DNA from 2 places in the Stenotrophomonas sp. YJH_SMC_12-1 genome. Region 2 is predicted to be linked to the other one. Evidence: predicted binding sites of a transcription regulator. Region 2 holds the regulator's gene; the other holds the start of a gene.
The links. The regulator sigma-54, encoded in region 2, starts transcription at its own class of promoters, with help from an activator protein. The targets are predictions, from matches to a motif close to TGGCACGNGCNTTGC.
Positions count from the first base shown of each region.

Region 1: the regulator sigma-54 is predicted to act here: its motif matches at 2,640-2,654, upstream of glnA (type I glutamate--ammonia ligase).

Region 1 is NZ_JCAFUD010000007.1:158,855-163,265, reverse strand. It holds gene AC5P8Y_RS14335 (YbhB/YbcL family Raf kinase inhibitor-like protein) at 1-130, shown strand, start outside; gene AC5P8Y_RS14330 (META domain-containing protein) at 167-634, opposite strand; gene AC5P8Y_RS14325 (META and DUF4377 domain-containing protein) at 777-1,604, opposite strand; gene AC5P8Y_RS14320 (undecaprenyl-diphosphate phosphatase) at 1,678-2,472, opposite strand; gene glnA (type I glutamate--ammonia ligase) at 2,696-4,105, shown strand.
Region 2 is NZ_JCAFUD010000002.1:198,627-203,037, reverse strand. It holds gene lptA (lipopolysaccharide transport periplasmic protein LptA) at 1-331, shown strand, start outside; gene lptB (LPS export ABC transporter ATP-binding protein) at 331-1,050, shown strand; gene AC5P8Y_RS04450 (RNA polymerase factor sigma-54) at 1,090-2,511, shown strand; gene hpf (ribosome hibernation-promoting factor, HPF/YfiA family) at 2,570-2,887, shown strand; gene AC5P8Y_RS04440 (PTS sugar transporter subunit IIA) at 2,909-3,361, shown strand; gene hprK (HPr(Ser) kinase/phosphatase) at 3,358-4,308, shown strand; gene rapZ (RNase adapter RapZ) at 4,336-4,411, shown strand, end outside.

The DNA.
Region 1 (4,411 bases), on a different contig from region 2:
GCTGGACGTGGCGTCGCTGGACCTGCCGCAGCGCTTCACCGCCGCCGACGCGTACCGCGCCATGCACGGCCACGTGCTGGCCGAAGCCGCACTGCACGGCACCTACACGTTGAACCCGGCGCTGGGCTGAGCAGCACACAGGGAAGATGCCGGCCAGCGGCCGGCCCTACCTTCCATCCGCTTGCAGCGCCGCCGGTTCGAACACTGCGGTGTCGCCTCTCGCGTTGCGCAGCACCAGCGCGCCGCGGTCGTCAAGCGCAAGCGTCGGTGCCGAGCCTTCGCCGTGCATCAGCTTTCCGGCGAGCTTCTGCTGCGTGGGCAGTCTCTGATCGATGCATAGCGCTGTGGTCTGCACGCCGTTGCGCAGGATCAGCAGATTGCCCTGCAGCCGGTACTCGTTGCTGACGTGGTTGCACAGGTTCAACTCGCTCATGAAACCGGACTGGAAGCGCAGTGTGTAGGGCGCGCGACCGCGGACGAACAACGCGTCGATGCGCTTTCCTTGCGCGTTGGTGGCACGCACCAGTTGCCACAGGTGCGCTTCAAGCTGATAGGTGCTGGGCGTGCTGGCAGCGGCCACATTCGCGGACATGACGAGCAGCGCAGCAATGATGAGGACGGGGACGTGCTTCATGCCGATCTCCCGATGCATCCGGGTAGTGCCGGCCGCTGGCCGGCAGCATCCGTGTGTTGGCAGTGCCGCGCAGGGCAGCCGGCCAGCGGCCGGCCCTACCGACCATGAAGAAGGGCGGCCTCGCGGCCGCCCTTCCATCGTTTTATTTCTTCTCGATGGCCGACTCGACCACCATGTCCAGCACGTACGCCTGCGACGGCGCATCGGCCGGCGGGTTCTTCACCTCGTAGCGCTTCACGCGCACCACGTTGCGCACGCCGTCTTCGTGGGTGTAACCCTCGATGTTGCCGTAGAAGTTCTCGAACTTGCCCGGCTCGCCCTGCTTCAGGCCCTTGTCGTCGAACTTCACTTCGCGCACCTGCAGGCACTGGTAGTCCGGGATCAGCGGGTGCGAGCACTTCTCGGTCTTCGCAGCCACTTCCAGGAACACGGTTTCGCCGGCGCCGCCGTAGCGGGTTTCAGCGGTCGGTTCCGGGTTGAACACCAGCACGTCGCCCTTGGCGGTGGTCAGGGTCAGCTTGCCATCGGCATCCTGCTCGGCCTTCAGCTCGCCCTGCAGGCGGCTCGACACGGCCTCGTCCAGCGCCATCAGCGCCTTGTCGGTGCAGGCCATCATGGTCGAGGCCATCGCACTGACCGTCAGCTTGCCGTCGGCCAGGGTGTAGCCGCCACCCATGTGGTTGCAGGCGTTGCTGACCGACAGGCGGCCATCAGCGAAGTCCAGGGTGACCGGCTTGTCTTCGCGGGCGAACAGCGCGTCGATGCGCTTGCCGTCGGCGCCGGTGGCCTGCTGCAGCAGCCAGTGCTGGCTCTGCAGGCGCTGCGCATCCAGGTGCGCCAGCGTCTGCTGGTCTGCTGCCTTGGCCGCGGCCGGGGCCACGTCGTCGCCGCCTGTGCCGGCCGGTGCCGGGGTCTGGCTGCAGGCGGCCATCAGGGCCAGCGGGAGGAGCAGGGTGAGCTTGCGGTTCATGGTGATTCTCCTTGGGGAACCGTGGGGGAAACGGGGTAGGGCCGGCAACGGGGTTGCCGTGCCCCGGTGCTGTTCAGCTGCCGGACGGCAGCCACAGCAGCAGCGCCGCGCCCAGCGCGATGCGGTAGATGGCGAAGGCGGTGAACCTGTGCGACTTGATGTAGCCCATCAGCCACTTCACTACGACGAAGCCGGTGACGGCCGCGGCAAGGAAGGCCACGCCCACGTCGGTCCAGTTCTCGCTGCCCAGCTGCCCAGCCTTGGCCATTTCCAGGAAGGTGTAGGCGCTGGCGGCGAACATGGTGGGAATGCCGACCAGGAACACGAACTCGGCGGCGGCCGCGCGGCGGCTCAGGCCCAGCAGCATGGCCAGGAAGATGGCCGAGGCCGAGCGCGAGGTGCCGGGGAACACGCCGGCCACGACCTGCGCCAGGCCGACGCCGATCGCCACCGTCCAGGTCACCTGGTCGCGGTCGGGCAGGCGCGCGGTGTAGGCCTCCACCAGCAGCATCCAGACGCCACCGATGATCAGCGCCCAGGCCACCGGGCTGACCGTTTCCGGCAGCGACCAGCCGGCCTTGCGTACCACCAGGCCGACCACCGCGGTGACCAGGAACGCCGCGCCCAGCTTGAACACGTACTCGCGGTTCCCGCGCTGGTTGAAGCCGGTGGCCAGCTGCAGCAGGCGCTGGCGGAACACCAGTACCACGGCCACGATGGCGCCGGCCTGGATGACGATGTTGAAGAAGTCCGAACGGGCACCCAGCCAGTGCTGGGCGATGAGCAGGTGGCCGGTGCTGGAGATCGGCAGGAACTCGGTCAAGCCTTCGAGGATGCCCAGCAGCAGGGCGGAGAGCAGGTCGGACATGGACGGTGCGTGCACGCGCGGCGGAAGGAAGAAGGGCGAGAGGATAGACGATCCGCGCTGCACCAAACGGGTGCGTCTGGTGGTCGGTGCACTCGTTTGGTGCGCCGCGTTCTGCACCCGCACGGGGCGGCCTTCATGAAATCAATGACTTGCGGCATCTGAAAAGTTGGCACGGTCGTTGCTCTACCTCAGCAGGCATTCATCCCCATCCGAGGTCGTACCGATGTCCGTGGAAAACGTTGAGAAGCTGATCAAGGACAACCAGATCGAATTCGTCGATCTGCGCTTTGTCGACATGCGTGGTGTCGAGCAGCACGTGACCTTCCCGGTCAGCATCGTCGAACCGTCGCTGTTCGAAGAAGGCAAGATGTTCGATGGCAGCTCGATCGCCGGCTGGAAGGGCATCAACGAGTCGGACATGGTGCTGCTGCCGGATACCGCCAGCGCCTACGTCGACCCGTTCTACGCCGATCCGACCATCGTGATCAGCTGCGACATCCTCGACCCGGCCACCATGCAGCCGTATGGCCGTTGCCCGCGCGGCATCGCCAAGCGCGCCGAGGCCTACCTGAAGTCCTCCGGCATTGCCGAAACCGCGTTCTTCGGCCCGGAGCCGGAATTCTTCATCTTCGACTCGGTCCGTTTCGCCAATGAAATGGGCAACACTTTCTTCAAGGTCGATTCCGAAGAAGCCGCCTGGAACAGCGGCGCCAAGTACGACGGCGCCAACAGCGGTTACCGTCCGGGCGTGAAGGGCGGCTATTTCCCGGTTCCGCCGACCGACACCCTGCACGACCTGCGCGCCGAGATGTGCAAGACCCTGGAACAGGTCGGCATCGAAGTGGAAGTGCAGCACCACGAAGTGGCCACCGCCGGCCAGTGCGAGATCGGCACCAAGTTCAGCACCCTGGTGCAGAAGGCCGACGAACTGCTGCGCATGAAGTACGTGATCAAGAACGTCGCGCACCGCAACGGCAAGACCGTCACCTTCATGCCCAAGCCGATCGTCGGCGACAACGGCAGCGGCATGCACGTGCACCAGTCGCTGTCCAAGGGCGGCACCAACCTGTTCTCCGGCGACGGCTACGGCGGCCTGAGCCAGCTGGCGCTGTGGTACATCGGCGGCATCTTCAAGCACGCCAAGGCCATCAATGCCTTCGCCAACTCGGGCACCAACAGCTACAAGCGCCTGGTGCCGGGCTTCGAAGCGCCGGTGATGCTGGCCTATTCGGCCCGCAACCGTTCGGCCTCGTGCCGCATTCCGTGGGTCTCCAACCCGAAGGCGCGCCGTATCGAAATGCGCTTCCCGGACCCGATCCAGTCCGGCTACCTCACCTTCACTGCGCTGATGATGGCCGGCCTGGACGGCATCAAGAACCAGATCGACCCGGGCGCACCGAGCGACAAGGACCTGTACGACCTGCCGCCGGAAGAAGAGAAGCTGATCCCGCAGGTCTGCTCCTCGCTGGACCAGGCGCTGGAAGCGCTGGACAAGGACCGCGAGTTCCTGAAGGCCGGTGGCGTGATGAGCGATGACTTCATCGACGGCTACATCGCGCTGAAGATGCAGGAAGTGACCAAGTTCCGCGCGGCCACCCACCCGCTGGAATACCAGCTGTACTACGCCAGCTGACCGGATGCGATGGCGGTGGGTTTCCCCCTCCCACCCGCCGCCATCGCTTCCGTTTTCGCGGCTGGGGAGCCGCGGTCAGGTCGGGGTCGGATCCCGTTCGTTTACGAATGGGCTCTGACCCCTGATCCAGGGGCAAGAGAGAGACCGGATACGCGACCAGGGCCGCCCTCCCTCCCGCGTCGGTCGTGCAAGGAGAGAGGCACGGCCGTCCCGGCCCTGTACGTGTCCGGTGCAACAGCCACGGTCATCATCCTGATGACCCGTGGTTGCCTGATGCCAACGCGCGCTGGCGCGCTGGCCCCATCC
Region 2 (4,411 bases):
CGAGGCCGTGCGCGTGGTCTTCACCGGCAAGCAGGCCAAGATGAAGCAGCAGCTTGATGACGGCACCTGGATGGATGCGCTTGCTGATCGCATCGACTACGACATCAAGACCGAGATCATCACCCTGACCGGCAACTACAAGGTCACCAGCGCGCGCGGCACCAATGCCGGCCAGCGCATGGTCTACAACACCCGCACCGGCGAGATGAACTCCGGTGGTGACGGCAGCCGCGTGCGTACCGTCATCCCGCCGAAGAACAAGACCCCGGCCGCGCCTGCGGCACAGCCCAAGGCCACCACGCCGGCACAGCCGGCCGGGAGCAGGAAGTAATGCTCGTCGCCAAGGGCCTGCGCAAAAAGTACAAGCAGCGCGAAGTGGTCAAGGACTTCGGGCTGACCCTCGATGCGGGTGAAGTGGTCGGCCTGCTCGGCCCCAACGGTGCCGGCAAGACCACCTGTTTCTACATGATCGTCGGTCTGGTGGCCGCCGATGCCGGCAGCATCGTGCTCGACGGCAAGGACATCACCGGCGACCCGATGTACACCCGCGCCAAGCAGGGGGTGGGCTACCTGCCGCAGGAACCGTCGGTGTTTCGCAAGCTTACCGTGGCCGACAACATCCGCCTGGTGCTGGAACTGCGCGAGGACCTGGACTCGGCCGGCCGCGAGCGCGAATTGAACGGCCTGCTCGACGAACTGCAGCTGGGCCATGTCGCCGACCAGCTCGGCGCCAGCCTGTCCGGTGGCGAACGCCGCCGCTGCGAGATCGCCCGCGCACTGGCCGCACAACCGCGCCTGATCCTGCTCGACGAACCGTTCGCCGGTGTCGACCCGATTTCGGTCGGCGAGATCCAGCGCATCGTCACCCACCTCAAGCAGCGTGGTATCGGCGTGCTGATCACCGACCACAACGTGCGCGAGACCTTGGGTATCTGCGACCGCGCGTATATCCTCGCCGAGGGCAGCGTGCTGGCCCAGGGTTCGCCGGAGGCGATCCTGGACAACGCCGATGTACGCCGCGTCTACCTCGGGGATTCCTTCAAGCTGTGAAGCAGTCGCCGGGGCCCTTTCCTTCCTTTCGGCACAGGCATGAAGACTCGGCTGCAGACATCGTTGGGACAGCAACTGGTGCTCACGCCCCAGTTGCAGCAGGCGATCAAGCTGCTGCAGATGTCGGCCACCGAACTGGAGCTGGAGATCGCGCAGGCAGTGGAAAGCAACCCACTGCTGGACTGGGCCGACAGCAACGACAGCAGCGCCGCCAATGAAGGCAGCGATGGCAACGACAACGAAGCGCCTGCAGAGCGCAGCGATGAGGGCGACGACTGGGCGCCGACCGAACTGGACTGGACGACGACCGGCAGCGGTGGCAGCTTCGATGATGACGACGACAATGGCAGCGCTGCCGAGCGCGTAGCCGAAACCGAAACACTGGCCGACCATCTGCTGTGGCAGCTGCATCTGTCGCATCTGTCCTCGCGTGATCGCAGCATCGGTGCCGCACTGATCGATGCACTGGACGACGACGGTTACCTGCGCGAACCGCTGGCCACCATCGCTGAAACCCTGTTGCCGGCGATCCACGCCGACGATGACGAGATCCTCGCCGTGCTGCATCGCATCCAGCGCTTCGATCCGGTGGGTGTGGCCGCACGCACGCTGGGCGAATGCCTGCTGCTGCAGCTGGATGTGCTGGCCGGCGACACGCCCGGCCTGCTTCTGGCGCGACAGATTGCCGCAGGACCCTTGGAACGTTTGCCGCGCAGCGGCGTCGCCGGGCTCGCCCATGAGTTGAAGCTGCCGCTGGACGAGGTCGAGACTGCCGTGGCGCTGCTGCGCTCGCTGGACCCGCGCCCGGGCACGCAGATCGCGCCGCTGTCGCAGGACACCTACGTGGTGCCGGATGTGGTGGTGTGGCGGCAGAACGGCGTATGGCGCGCAGCGCTGGCCGCGCATGCCGGGCCGAAGGTGGTGATCCACCGCGGCTACGAACAGCTGATCCGACGTTGTGGCGACGCCGATGCCGGCTACCTGCGTGCCCAGCTGCAGGAAGCGCGCTGGCTGCTGAAAGGGCTGCAGCAGCGTGGTGACACCCTGCTGCGCGTCGTGCGCAGCCTTATCCTGCAGCAGGCCGGCTTCCTCGAATTCGGCGAGCAGGCGCTGCGTCCACTGACCCTGCGCGAGATCGCCGCCGAGCTCGGCCTGCACGAATCCACGGTCTCGCGCGCGATCGCCCGCAAGCACGTGCGTACCCCGCGAGGCACCCTGCCGCTGCGCGCCTTCTTCGCCTCGGGCATCGATACCGAGAGCGGTGGCGAGGCGTCCAGCACCGCCATCCAGGCGATGATCCGGCGCCTGATCGACGACGAGAACCCGCGCAAGCCGCTTTCTGACGCCAAGCTGGCTGACCTGCTCAAATCGTCGGGAATTCCAGTAGCGCGACGCACCGTGGCGAAGTATCGTGAAGCCATGAACATTTCCGCCTCGCACGAAAGGGTCAGAATCGCTTGACGCGCCGCCGCGCCCGGCGGAGAGGTTCATTGGCACATCCGAACACAGGAGAAACCCGATGCGCATCGAAACGTTTGGCAAAGATGTCGAAGTCACCCCGGCCCTGCAGTCCTATGTTGAGGAGAAGCTGGCCCGGATCGGAAAGCACTTCGACCAGCACTGCGAAGCGCGGGTGACCCTCAAGCTGCAGAAGACCGAACACCACGTCGACGCCAGCCTCAACATTCCCGGCCAGACCCTGCACGCCGAGGCCAATGCCCAGACCATGTATGCCGCGATCGACCTGCTTGCGGACAAGCTTGACCGTCTGGTGATCAAGCACAAGGAGAAAAAACAGCAGCACGCACCGCTGCCGGTGGGCGACAATGGTGGCTGATCGCCACCGTTCCCCGCAGACATGCCCCTGACTGACCTCCTGGCGGCCGTGCAGACCCAGCTCTGCACGGCCACCGACCGTGACAGCGTCCTGCAGGCCGCCGCCGGGTTGCTGGCCTGCCGCCAGGCCAACGCCGAACAGATCTATCTGAACCTGTGCCAGCGCGAAGCGCTGGGCAGCACCGCCATCGGCCACGGCATCGCCATTCCCCACGGCCGCGCGCCAACCCTGGACCGCCCCCGCGGCGCTCTGCTGCGGTTGGCCACCCCGGTCGATTTCGGTGGCGAGGAGCCGGTGGACCTGGTGTTCGCGATGGCCGTCCCCGCCCACTACACCCACCAGCACCTGATGCTGCTGTCCGAGCTGGCCGAGCTGTTCTCGGCGCCGGACATCCGCCAGGCCCTGCGCGAAGCGGGCGATGCCCGGGCGCTGCGCAAGGCGCTGGACATGACCCCACCTGCGAGTGCCGCATGAATACCAGCATCACCGCCCGTGAACTGTTCGAACAGCAGCGCGAGCGGCTGGGACTGCGCTGGGCTGCCGGCAAGTCCGGCGAGAAGCGCGAGCTGGAGGCCGGCAACACGGTCTCGCGGCGCCCCTCGCTGGCCGGCTACCTCAATGCCATCTATCCCAACAAGGTGCAGATCCTGGGCACCGAGGAACTGTCCTGGCTGGATGCGCTGGAACCGCGCCAGCGTTGGGAGACCATCGAAAAGATCATGCAGTCGCACCCGCTGGCGCTGGTGCTGACCCGCAACCAGGCCTGCCCGGAAGACCTGCGCGCTGCCGCGGACGAATCCGGCACGCCATTGTGGCTGTCGCCCAAGCGCGGCCACGAACTGCTCAACCACCTGTCCTACCACCTGGCGCGGACGCTGGCGCCGCGGGTGATCCTGCATGGCGTGTTCATGGAGATCTATTCCATCGGCGTGCTGATCACCGGCGAAGCGGGATCCGGCAAGAGCGAACTGGCGCTGGAACTGCTCAGCCGTGGCCATCGCCTGGTGGCCGACGATGCCCCCGAATTCACCCAGATCGCACCCGATGTACTCGATGGCACCTGCCCGGAGCTGCTGCAGGACCTGCTGGAAGTGCGCGGCCTGGGCGTGTTGAACGTGCGCGAGATGTTCGGCGACACGGCTGTAAAGAAGAACAAGTACCTTCGGCTGATCGTCCACCTGACCAAGCCGATGACCGAACCCACCCCGCATGGCTACGAGCGCCTGACCGGCGATTCGGGCACCCGCCATGTGCTGGACCTGGACGTACCGCTGATCACCCTGCCGGTGATGCCCGGCCGCAACCTGGCCGTGCTGACCGAGGCGGCCACCCGCCTGCACATCCTGCGCACCAAGGGCATCGACCCGGCAGCCATGTTCATCGCCCGCCACAGCAACCTGCTGGAACGGCGAACACCCTGATTTCCCTGCCCTTCGAAGAGCCTGTCCATGAGCACCGTCACCCCCTCCGCCCCGACCCTGATCATCGTCAGCGGCCTGTCCGGCTCGGGTAAATCCGTCGCCC